Linked DNA regions of Candidatus Annandia adelgestsuga. The protein of the gene in region 1 interacts with the protein of each later gene in a pairwise test. Links are inferred from orthologs where the notes say so. Each region holds a gene or a part of one and is shown on either strand. Other genes may lie near its edges.

Evidence for each region. Proteins that work in one complex are often made in the same cells at the same time.
Region 2: the proteins of rplL (region 1) and dnaE interact in binary tests that used the Escherichia coli proteins (3 or more experiments, as listed by UniProt). The link is inferred for Candidatus Annandia adelgestsuga from one-to-one orthologs.
Region 3: the proteins of rplL (region 1) and trhO interact in binary tests that used the Escherichia coli proteins (3 or more experiments, as listed by UniProt). The link is inferred for Candidatus Annandia adelgestsuga from one-to-one orthologs.

Annotation. Positions count from the first base shown.
Region 1 is NZ_CP026513.1:172,634-175,316, forward strand. It holds rplL (50S ribosomal protein L7/L12), read left to right. Parts: upstream 1-997; coding sequence 998-1,369; downstream 1,370-2,683. Other genes in the region: rplA (50S ribosomal protein L1), read left to right, coding at 1-415; rplJ (50S ribosomal protein L10), read left to right, coding at 460-960; rpoB (DNA-directed RNA polymerase subunit beta), read left to right, coding at 1,460-2,683. UniProt on the Escherichia coli protein: The binding site for several of the GTPase factors involved in protein synthesis (IF-2, EF-Tu, EF-G and RF3). Is thus essential for accurate translation.
Region 2 is NZ_CP026513.1:36,589-42,350, forward strand. What follows is about bases 1-4,066. They hold dnaE (DNA polymerase III subunit alpha), read left to right. Parts: upstream 1-365; coding sequence 366-3,866; downstream 3,867-4,066. Other genes in these bases: frr (ribosome recycling factor), read left to right, coding at 1-214; tilS (tRNA lysidine(34) synthetase TilS), read left to right, coding at 3,945-4,066. Outside these bases: more of tilS, read left to right, coding at 4,067-4,889; C3B56_RS00245 (proline--tRNA ligase), read right to left, coding at 4,915-5,762. UniProt on the Escherichia coli protein: DNA polymerase III is a complex, multichain enzyme responsible for most of the replicative synthesis in bacteria. This DNA polymerase also exhibits 3' to 5' exonuclease activity. The alpha chain is the DNA polymerase catalytic subunit.
Region 3 is NZ_CP026513.1:315,469-320,092, reverse strand. What follows is about bases 1-2,928. They hold trhO (oxygen-dependent tRNA uridine(34) hydroxylase TrhO), read left to right. Parts: upstream 1-957; coding sequence 958-1,899; downstream 1,900-2,928. Other genes in these bases: rpmF (50S ribosomal protein L32), read left to right, coding at 2,901-2,928; C3B56_RS01650 (RluA family pseudouridine synthase), read left to right, coding at 1,951-2,877; C3B56_RS01665 (pseudouridine synthase), read left to right, coding at 1-662. In the rest of the region: more of rpmF, read left to right, coding at 2,929-3,101; C3B56_RS01640 (acyl carrier protein), read left to right, coding at 3,247-3,504; C3B56_RS01635 (TatD family hydrolase), read right to left, coding at 3,527-4,291. UniProt on the Escherichia coli protein: Catalyzes oxygen-dependent 5-hydroxyuridine (ho5U) modification at position 34 in tRNAs, the first step in 5-carboxymethoxyuridine (cmo5U) biosynthesis.

The DNA.
Region 1 (2,683 bases):
TTTTGTAGGAATGGAAAATTTATTAGAATTAATAAAAAAAAATAAAATTAAATATGATGTTGTAATTGCTACACCAGATACTATAAAATTAATAAAAGTATTAGGACCAATATTAGGACCCAAAGGTTTAATGCCTAATTATAAATTAGATACTGTTACAAATAATATAAAAGATTCTATTAAAAATATTCAAAATGGAAAAATTAATTATAAAAATGATAAAAATGGTATTATACATACTACAATAGGTAAAATAAATTTTGAAAATTATAAATTAAAAAAAAATCTAAAATATTTAATATTAAATATAAAAAAACAAAATTATAATTTAAATAAAAATACTTTTTTTAAAAAAATAACTTTATCTACTACTATGGGAGTTGGTATTAATATAATTATATCCGATTTATTATAATTTTAATATTTAAATATAAAAAAAATTTATTTTTTTAAAGGAATATGAATAATATGGTATTAAATTTTGATAAAAAAAAAAAAATTGTAAATGAAATTAGTAAAATAATTCCAAAAACTTCTTCTATTGTTATCGCTGATATTTCAGGAATAAAAGTTAATAAAATTACAGAATTAAGAAAAAATTGTATAAAAAATAAAGTTTTTTTAAAAATAGTTCAAAATAATTTATTAAAAATAATTATAAAAAATACTAAATATAATTGTTTAATAAATAATATTGTAGGTCCTATTATAATTGCTCTTTCAACAGAACACCCCGGAACAGCAGCTCGTTTATTAAAAAATTTTTCAAAAGAAAATAAAAATATTAATATTAAAGCAGCCGTTTTTGAAAAAAAATTATTAACTTCTTCAGATGAAATAAATTTTTTAGTTACATTACCAACATATAAAGAATCTTTAATAAAATTAATTTATATTATTAAAGAAATTTCTTTAGTTAAATTTATTAAATTGTTAAATATTTTAAGCAAAAAAAAATAGAATTATATATTAAAAAAAATAATATAGGATAAAAAATATGTCTTTTAATAAAGAAAAAATAATAGAAACAATATCTAATATGTCTGTAAAAGATATATTAGATTTAATAAAAAAAATAGAAAAAAAATTTAATATTTCTCCTTCAGAATATGCTAATAATAAAACAAATAATATAGAAACTAAAGTAATTAAAAAAAAAACTGAATTTAAAATTATATTAAAATCAATTGGTAAAAATAGAATAAGTGTAATTAAAGCTATACGTAGTATTACTAGTTTAGGTTTAAAAGAATCTAAAAATCTTGTAGAATCAGCACCTGTTTTAGTTAAAGAAAATATAAATGAAAAAGAATGTCAAAAAATTAAAAAAATATTAGAAGAAGTTGGTGCAGAAATTGAAATTAAATAAAATTTAAAATATTTATTATACTACTGTTTAAAAAATTATTTAAAAACAGTAGTTTAATAATTTTAAATATAAAATTATAGGATAAATAATATGTATCATTATAAAAAATATAGACAAATAATTAGAAAAAGTTTTAATAAAAATGCTCAGTTATTACCAATTCCATTTTTATTATCTATTCAAATTAATTCTTTTAAAAGATTTTTTAAAAAAGATCCTAAACATAAAAGAGGATTAGAAGCAGAATTTAGGTATATATTTCCCATAATAAATATTAAAAGAAATATTGAACTTAGATATGTAAAATATAAAATTAATGAACCTATTGAAAGTTATCAAGAATGTAAAATTAAAGGAAAAACTTATTCTTCACCATTATATATAACATTAAAATTAATTAAATATGAAGATTTATCAGTATCAAAAAAAATAAAAAAAATAATTGAACAAGAAATTTTTATAGGTGAAATACCTTTAATGACAAAAAATGCAACATTTATTATTAATGGAACAGAAAGAGTATTAATCTCTCAATTACATAGAAGTCCAGGAATAATTTTTGATCATGATAAAGGTAAGGTTCATTCTTCTGGTAAAATATTATATAGATCAAGAATTATACCTCAATATGGTTCTTGGTTAGATTTTGAATTTGATGTAAAAGATAATATTTGTGTACGTATAGATCGTAATCGTAAATTACCTATTGATCTTATAATAAAAACATTAGGATATAGTAAAAAAAAAATATTAAAATTTTTCTTTGAAATAATTATTTTTAAATATATAAATAATAAATTTTATACAAAATTTATAGGAAATTATTTTAAAGGTATTAGTTTAAATTTTGATATTAAATATAAAAATAAAATATATGTTAAAAAGAAAACAATAATAAACAATTATCATATTAGAAAAATTGAAAAAGATAATATAGAAAATATAGAAATTCCAATAAAATATATTATTGGTAAAATTGTATCTAAAAATTATTATGATATAAACGGAAAAATAATAATAAAAGTTAATACTAAAATTTCCATAAATTCATTATCTAAAATTATTAAAAATAAATATATTTATATTAAAACAATTTTTATTAAAAAAAATCAAAATTCATATATTTCAGATATATTAAATACAAATAATTATAATAAAATAAAAGCTTTAATAGAAATTTATAAACTTTCTAAACCTGGAGAATCTTTTTCAAAAAAATCAGCTATTACTTTTTTTAAAAAAATATTTTTTAAAAATAGAACATATAATTTATCATCTATAGGAAGATATAAATTAAATACTTCTTTAAATGTT
Region 2 (5,762 bases), 140 kb from region 1 along the record:
AATTGCTAAATTAAATGCAGAAAATTCACGTATATCTGTACGTAATCAAAGAAAAGATAAAAAAATATTTATTAAAAAATTGATTAAAAATAATAAAATTAATAAGGATGAAGAACATTTTTTATTAAAAGAAATACAAAATATTACTAATAAATATATAAAAAAAATTGATAATTTTTTAAAAAAAAAAGAAAAAGAATTAATGAAATTTTAATTTTTAAATTAATAAAATTTAATATAAAATATGTTATAATAAATTTAAATAATTTTTATATTATAACATATATAAAATAAAAATTAAATAATTTTTTAAATTATTTAATAATTTATATAAAATTTTTTTTAATTTAAATTATTATATAAATATGAATATATCGGATTTTGTTCATTTAAGAGTACATAGTGATTTTTCTTTGCAAGATGGATTAAATAAAGTTGATTTTTTAATACGAAAAGCAAAAAAAATGAATATGAAATCAATTGCAATTACAGATTTTACAAATATGTATGGAGTAATTAAATTTTATAATAAAGCACATTTTTATGGTATTAAACCTATTATAGGTGTAGATTTTAAAATAAAATGGAATATTTTTGGTATTAAGAATTCTAAAATAACAATATTAGCAATGAATATGATTGGATATAAAAATTTAATTAAAATTACTTCATTAGCTTATAAAAATATACATAATATAAATAATAATTTAGAAATAAATTTTAAATATTTAGTAAAATATAATCAAGGAATTATCTTATTATCTGGAGGATGTTATGGAGATATAGGACAAAGTTTATTAACAAATAATAAAAAATCATTAATTTTTTTTTTAAATTTTTATAAAAAATATTTTAATAATAATTTTTATTTAGAAATAATGAGGACTGGTCGTATTAATGAAGAATTTTATATAAATTTAGTATTAAATTTATCTATTAATAAAAAACTACCTTTAGTTGCAACCAATGAAGTTTGTTTTTTAAATAAATCAGATTTTTATATACATGAAGTTAGAGTAGCTATTTATAATAAATATAATTTAAATAATTATTATCATAAAATTTATAGTGAACAACAATATATGCGTAGTTCACAAGAAATGTGTTCAATATTTTATGATATACCTTCCGCTATACAAAATTCTGTAGAAATATCTAAACGTTGTAATGTTATATTAAATTTAAATAAAAATTTTTTACCTAAATTTCATATTACAAAATTAAGTGAAAAAAAAATATTAATTTTAAAATCTAAAAATGGATTAGAAAAAAAAATATCTAATAATTTAATTTTTAAAAAAAATAAAAGAAAAATTTTTAAAAAATATAAAAAAAGATTATTAAAAGAATTAAATATTATAAACAAATCTAAATTTTCTGGATATTTTTTAATTGTTATGGAATTTATTCAATGGGCTAAAAAGAATAAAATACCAGTTGGTCCTGGAAGAGGTTCTGGAGCTGGATCTTTGGTAGCTTATTCATTAAATATAACAAATTTAGATCCAATTAAATTTAATTTATTATTTGAAAGATTTTTAAATTTAGAAAGAATTTCCATGCCTGATTTTGATATTGATTTTTGTATGAACAAAAGAGATAAAGTAATAAAACATGTTATTAAATTATATGGAAAAAATAAAGTAGCTCAAATTATTACTTTTGGAACTATGACTGCTAAAGCAGTTATTAGAGATGTAGGTAGAGCTTTAGGTAATTCATATAGATTTGTTGATAGAATAGCAAAATTGATACCTATGAATCAAGGGATTAGTTTAAAAAAATCTTTTAAAAAATCAAAAAAATTATTAGAAATATATGAATATAATGATGAAGCAAGAATTTTAATAAATATAGCTATAAAATTAGAAGGTGTAATAAAAAATGTTGGTAAACATGCAGGAGGAATAGTAATATCTCCAAGTAAAATTACTAATTTTGTTCCATTATATTGTGATCATAAAAGTAATAATTTAATTACTCAATTTGATAAATATGATATAGAAAAAATAGGTTTAATAAAATTTGATTTTTTAGGATTACGTACATTAACAACTATAAATTCTACAATAAAATTTATTAATAAAAAAAATAAAAAATATAATAATAATATTATTAATATTAATAATATTTCTTTATCTGATAAAAAAGTATTTTTAAAATTACAAGAAATAAATACAACTTCTATTTTTCAATTAGAATCATATGGTATGAGAGAATTAATTTATAAATTAAAACCAGATTGTTTTGAAGATATTATAGCTTTAATATCTTTATTTAGACCTGGACCATTACAATCAGGAATGGTAGAAAATTTTATAAACAGAAAACATGGTAAAGAAATTATTTATTATCCTAATATAAAATGGCAACATATAAGTTTAAAAAAAATATTAAAATCTACTTATGGGATAATTTTATATCAAGAACAAATAATGGAAATTGCAAAAAAAATAGCTAATTATACTTTGGGTGACGCTGATATATTATGTAGATCTATGAGTAAAAAAAATTTTTATGAAATGAAAAAACAAAAAAAATTTTTTGAATTAAAAGCTATTAAAAATGGTATTAATAAAAAATTAGCCATTAATATATTTAATTTAATATCAAAATTTGCAGGTTATGGTTTTAATAAATCACATTCTACTTCATATGCGTTATTATCTTATCAAACGTTATGGTTAAAAACTTATTATCCTGCAGAGTTTATGTTGTCAGTTATGAATTCTGATATAGATAATATTGAAAAAATTGTTAAATTAATTTATGAATGTTATAATATTAATTTAAAAATTATTCCTCCTAATATAAATTATAGTGTTTATAAATTTAGTATTAATAAAAATGGTGATATTATATATGGTATGGGTGCTATTAAAGGAATACAAAAAAAATTAATTAATAATATTATTTTATCTAGAAAAAAATTTGGTAAATTTATAAATTTATATGATTTATGTTTAAAAGCAAATATAAAAAAAAAACATATTAAAATTATAGAAAAAATTATTAAATCTGGATCTTTGGATTCATTTAATATTAAACGTGAAATATTAATTAATTTATTATCTAATACGATTAAATCTTCAGAACAATATCACTATAATAAAAAAATTGGTCAATTACAAATTTTTCAAAAAGATAATAATATTATTAAAATAAATAAAATTTTAAAAAAAAATATTAAATATTTTAAATATTGGAATAATAGTTTAAAATTAGAAAATGAAAAAAAAACTTTAGGTTTGTATATTACTGATCATCCTATTAATAAATATAATAATATTTTAAAAAAATATATAAATTATAATATAAAAGAAATATTAAATATTAAATATAATAAAGAAAAAATTATGATTTCTGGATTAATAACTTCTGTTAATTTTATAAATACTAATAAAAATGTAAATATATGTAAATGTATTTTAGATGATTGTTATAGTCAATTAGAAGTAATATTTTTTTCAAATATATTTAAAAAATATGTTAATATTATATCTAAAAATATTATTGTAATTATTAAAGGTTTAATACAATATGATGTTTTTAAAAATAAAAATAAATTAATAGCATATAATTTAATACATATTAATAATTTAGAAAAATATAAATTATTTTCTATAAATTTATATTTTATGGAATATCATATTAACAATATTTTTATTAAAAAAATATACAAATTATTAAATTTATATTCAAATGGTTATATAAAAATTATTTTTTTTTATAAAAAAAATAAAAAAATTAAAAAATTATTTTGTAATAATTATATTTATGTTAAATATAATTTAAATTTTATTAAAAAAATAAATTTATTATTTGGATTAAATAAAATAAAATTAAATTCTATTTATAAAAAGTAAAATAATTTAATTATTATTATTTTATTTAAACATTAAAATTATGTTATAATAATTTTAATTTTTATTATAATAAAAAATATGTTAAAATTTAAATTTATAAAAAATATAATTTATAATTATAATAAAATATTAATTGCATATAGCGGTGGTTTAGATTCAACTTTTTTACTTTATAATTTTATTATTTTTCGTAAATATTTTAATATTAATATTAGAGCAATTTATATCAATCATAAATTAAATTTTAATTCTAATATTTGGATTAATCATTGTAAAGAACAATGTTATATTTGGAAAGTTCCTTTAATAATAAAAACAATAAATATAAAAAAAAATAATATTGAAAATAATGCACGTATATTAAGATATAAAGTTATAAAAAAAAATTTATTAATTAATGAAATATTGTTAACAGCTCATCATATGGATGATCAATGTGAAACTTTTTTTTTATCTTTAAAAAGAGGAAGCGGGTCAAAAGGATTATCATCAATTCCATTTAAAAAAAAATTTTTTAATACAGTATTAATAAGACCTTTATTAAATTATACAAAAAATAAAATTAAAAAAATATCTAAAAATAATTTTTTAACTTGGATAAATGATTCTAGTAATTTAAATAACAAATATGATAGAAATTTTTTGAGAAATAAAATATTGCCATTAATAAATAAAAGATGGTGTTATTTTTTAAAAAATGTTAACAAAAGTATTAATTTATATAGTAATCAAGAAAAATTATTAAATAAATTATCTAATAATGATTTTAAAAAAATATGTCTAGGAAAAAATATGTTAAATATTTTATATTTAAAAAAAATAAATAAAATATATACATTTTATTTATTAAAAAAATGGATTAAAAAAAAAACTAATTATATCCCTTCATATAATATAATTAATAGTATATATAAAGAAATAATTAATCCAAATTTTAATATTAAACCTAAATTTATTATTAAAAATTATATAATAAAAAAATATTCAAAAAATATTTTTATTATAAATTTATTAAAAATATAATTTTAATAAATTTATTATTAAAAAATTAAATTTTTAAAAATAATTTTAAAATATTTTTAATATTCATAATTTGAATTGTATTATTAATTCTATTTAAATATTCAATATTTTTTTTTTTTAAATTAATATTATTAATTATTATAATATGAGGTATTCCTATTAATTTTATATCTTTTAACATAATTCCGGGACTTTCTTTTCTATCATCTAATATAATTTCAAATTTATATTGTTTAAATATAATATATAAAAATTTAGCTATTTTTTTTACATTATTAAATTTATGCATATTTATAGGTATTAAAGCAATTTGAAATGGAGAGATAGATATAGGCCATTTTATTCCATTTATATCATAATTTTGTTCAATAACAGCAGATACTATTCTTGTTATACCTATACCATAACAACCCATAATTAAATTTTTTTTTTTACCAAATTTATTTTGAAAATTACTATTCATAATTTTAGAATATTTATCACCTAACATAAATATATGTCCAATTTCTATGCTTTTTTTTATATATATTTTTTCTTTATTTTTATAATTTGTATCTCCTGTAATTACATTTCTAATATTCTTAAAAATAGGTAAAGGTAAATCTATTTTCCAATTAATTCCTATTAAATATTTATTATTAATATTAGAACCAGATATAAAATTATTCATTTTTGAAACAGAAAAATCAGCAATAATAGGAATTTTTAATCCTATAGGACCTAAAAAAATGGATTTTATACCTAAAAAATTATATATTTCTTTATCATTTAAAATATATAAAGGAGAAAATATATTTTTTATTTTTTCTGTTTTTAATAAATTTAATTTATGATCACCTCTTAATATTAACGCAATAAATGGATTACTTTTTT
Region 3 (4,624 bases), 140 kb from region 1 along the record:
AAAAAATTTATATCAATAATAAATTAGTTAAAATAGGACAAAGAATAAATATTAATAAAAAAATGAAAATTTTAATTAATAAAAAAAAAATAATATTATCAAACAATATAAATAAAAAATTAATATTAGCATATTATAAAAAAATTGGTGAAATATGTACCAAATATGATAATAAAAATAGAATAACAATTTATGATAAACTTCCTATAATTAAAAATGTAAATTGGATATCAGTTGGAAGATTAGATATTAACAGTTGTGGTATAATATTATTTACTAATGATGGTGAATTAGCATATAGATTAATGCATCCTAAATATAAAATAAAAAGAGAATATATTGTAAGAGTTTTTGGAAAAATAAATAATAATTTGTTAAATAAATTATGTACAGGTATAAAAATCAATAATAAAATAAATAAATTTAAAAAAATATGTTATATAAGTGGTTTTGGATTAAATAAATGGTTTAAAATTACTATTTTAGAAGGTAGAAATAAAGAAATAAGAAAAATGTTTCATTATATTAATTTAAAAGTAAATTATTTAATAAGAATAAGTTATGGTTTAATAAGATTAAAAAATATTTTATTAAAAGTAGGTAAATTTAAAAATTTAGGTTTAAAATATTATAATTTACTTAAAAAAAGTGTTAATTATTAAATAACAAATAATGTAAAAATTATAAATTAATTAAATATTAATTTATTGACATTAATAAAATATTATATTATAATTATTTTTGTAATTAATATTTTATTATTTTAAATAAAAATACCCCCTTCATTTATTCGACAAATTTTATAATATAATAACTTTCAATCCGGTCAGATCTGGGAAGAAGCAGCCGTAGCGGTTAATATATTGATAAAATAAAAGTTTAATATATGGGGGGGTAAATAATTTTATTATTATTAAAATTTAAAATAATACAAATATTTTAAATTTAAGGATGTAAATGTTATTACATAATTTGTATTCTAGAAAAAAATTAAAAAAAATAATATTATTAAAAAATATTGTTAGAATAAATGTATCATTTTATAAATATTTTAAAATAAAAAATACAATTTTTTTTAGAAATATGATTTATATTATTTTTAATAAATATAATATTTTAGGAAGAATATATGTATCTAAAGAAGGTATAAATGCTCAAATTAGTATTCCTAAAAAAAATTATAATAAATCTATATATATGATTTATAAATTAAATAAAAATTTATATAATATTCATATAAATAAATCTATTAAAAATGATAAATTATCTTTTTTAAAATTAATTGTAAAAGTTAAACCTAAAATATTAAATGATAATATAAATGAAAATTTTGATTTTATAAAAAATAAAGGAATTTATTTAAATGTTTCTAAAGTAAATAATTTAATATTTAATAAAAATTATGTATTTGTAGACATAAGAAATAATTATGAATATGAACTAGGACATTTTATAAATTCTATACAAATAAAATCAATTAATTTTAGGAATCAAATAAATAATTTATTAAAAAAATTAATTTTTTTTAAGAAAAAAAAAATAGTTTTATATTGTACTGGAGGTATTAGATGTGAAAAAGTTAGTACTATTCTTAAATATAATAATTTTAAGAAAGTTTATCAAATTAAAGGAGGTATAATTTCATATATTAGATATATCAAAAAATATAATTTACCTAATTATTTTATAGGAAAAAATTTTGTTTTTGATAATAGAATGTGCGAAAATGTTTCTTATAGTATAATTTCTAATTGTCATCAATGTAAATCTATAAGTTATAATTATGTTAATTGTTTAAACAATAAATGTCATATTTTATTTATACAATGTTTTTCATGTAAAATATTATTTAAAAAATTTTGTTCTATTAAATGTATGAAATTATTTTATAAAAATTAAATATATCATTTATAATATTTGTATATTTAAAATATATATTAATAATTTATTATGATAAATATTAATAATATTAAAATTGATAAAGAATCAGTTAATCAAAGAATTGATAATTTTTTATTTAAAAAATTTAAAAATATCCCTAAAAGTAAAATATACAAAAATATAAGAAAAGGACAAATAAAAATTAATAAAAAAAAAATAACACATAAATATAAATTAAAAATTAATGATATTTTACAAACAACATTATTAAATAAAAATTTTAAAAAAAAAAATTTTTTATACCCAAATACAATATTACAATTAAAAAAATCAATATTATATGAGGATAAATATTTAATAGCAATTAATAAACCTTATGGTATACCAGTTCATAGTAATAATAAATTAAAATTAGGTATTATAGAAATATTAAAAAATTTACAACCAAATAATAGTTTTTTAGAATTAGTTCATCGTTTAGATAAAGATACATCAGGAATATTATTAATAGCAAAAAAAATGTTTGTACTTCGTAATTTACATAATCAATTCAAAAAAAAAAAAATTAAAAAAAAATATATAGCTTTAGTAAAAGGACATTGGCCTAAAAAAATAAAAAAAGTAAATTTACCACTATTAAAATATAAAAAAAATGGTCAATATTTGATGAGAGTAGATAATAATGGTAAAAAATCAGAAACTAATTTTAAAATTAAAAAAAAATATTTAAATAATACCTTACTTGATATTGTTCCTATAACAGGAAGAACTCATCAAATAAGAATACATACATTTTATATAGGACATCCTGTAATGTTTGATAAAATTTATAATAATGATAAAAATAAAAAAAATTTAAATAAAATATCAAATCGTCTTTTTTTACATGCAGAATCATTAACTTTTATTCATCCATTTACATTAAATAAATTAAAAATAAATGCTCCATTAGATATAAATTTAAAAAATTTTTTAAATAATATTTCAAAATATTAAAATTTTATATAAAATATTAAACAATGAGGTTTAAAATGGCTGTTCCAAAAAAAAAAACTACAAGATCTAAAAAAAAAATGAGAAGATTACATGATAAATTAAAAAAAGTTAATATATCTACTGACAAAAAATCAGGTGAACAACATTTATACCATCATATTACAAGATATGGATATTATAAAAATAAAAAATATATTTTCAAAAAATGTTTTAAAAATTATTAAAAATTTTAAAAATAATTAATTATTAAAAAAAATAATAAAAAAAATATTTTTTTATTAAAAATATTAAATTTATAATTTAAAATTTATTAATTTAAATTTAAAATTTAAATTAAATAAATTTTTAATTAAAATATAAGATATTTAAATGTTAATTAATAAAATAGAAAATAATGTTAAAAACATAATTTCTAAAAAAATAGGTATAAAACCTAAAAAAATATTAAATAGTTCTTCTTTACAAGATTTAGGGGCAGATTCTTTAGATATAATTGAAATTATTATAGAATTAGAAGAATTTTTTAAAATTAAAATTTATGATCATGAATCAGAAAAAATAAATAAAATAGAAAAAATTATAAATATTATAAAAAAAAAAATAAAAAAAAAAAAAAATAATTTATAAAATATAATTAATTAATAATATTTCAACAAAATTTTATTTTAAATAAATTACAAAAATTTTTATTTGTAATTTCAGATAATTTTGTTAATGTAATTTTTTTTATATCAGCTATTATTTTAGCAATATATATTAAGTTAGATGGTTGATTTTGTTTATTTTTAAATGGTATTGGTGATAAAAAAGGAGAATCTGTTTCTAATAAAATTTTATTTAAAGGTATAAAATTTATTATTTCTTTTATTTTTTCTTTATTTAAATAAGTAATTATTCCTGAAAATGAAATATAAAATTTCATATCTAATAAAATTTTTGCTTTTTTTTTACTTCCTGTAAAACAGTGTAAAACTCCTTTACATTTTTGTGCATTTTCTTCTTTTAAAATTCTAACTATATCATTAAAAGAATTTCTATTATGAACTATTAAAGGTTTATTTATTTTTTTTGCTAAACGTATATGATATCTAAATAAATACTTTTGTATTGGTTTAAATGTTAAATTTTTGTAATCTAAACCAGTTTCTCCAATTGCTATTACTTTATTATTTAAGGATAATTTTTTAAATTTTCTTAAATTAATATTTTTATTTAAATATAATGGATGAATTCCACAAGAAAATAAAATATTATTATAATATTTAAATTTTTTAAACATTTTTTTATAATCATTAATATCCAATGATATTGATAAAATAAAATTTATATAATTTTTTAAAGATTTTTTTATAATTATTTTTTTTTTTATATTTTTAATTAAATTTAAATGACAATGAGAATCTATAAAAAACATATTATTTTCCTAAAAAAAAATTAATATTTTATTATTTTTTGACATTCTATTAATAATTTCATTATCAAAATTTTTTTATTTATAAAATTATTATTTTTTATATGATAATAACATATCATAAATTGATATGTTATTTTATATATTTTTTTAAATGATAAATAATTAGATATATCTTTTATAATTTTTTTTTTATCTATATTTGTTAATAAATTAAAATTTTTAAATTTATATTTTAGGGTATCTAAAAAAATACTATACAAAAATAATATTTTTATATTAATATCATGTATTAATATAATATTTATTAATAATATAATATTATTTTTATAATTT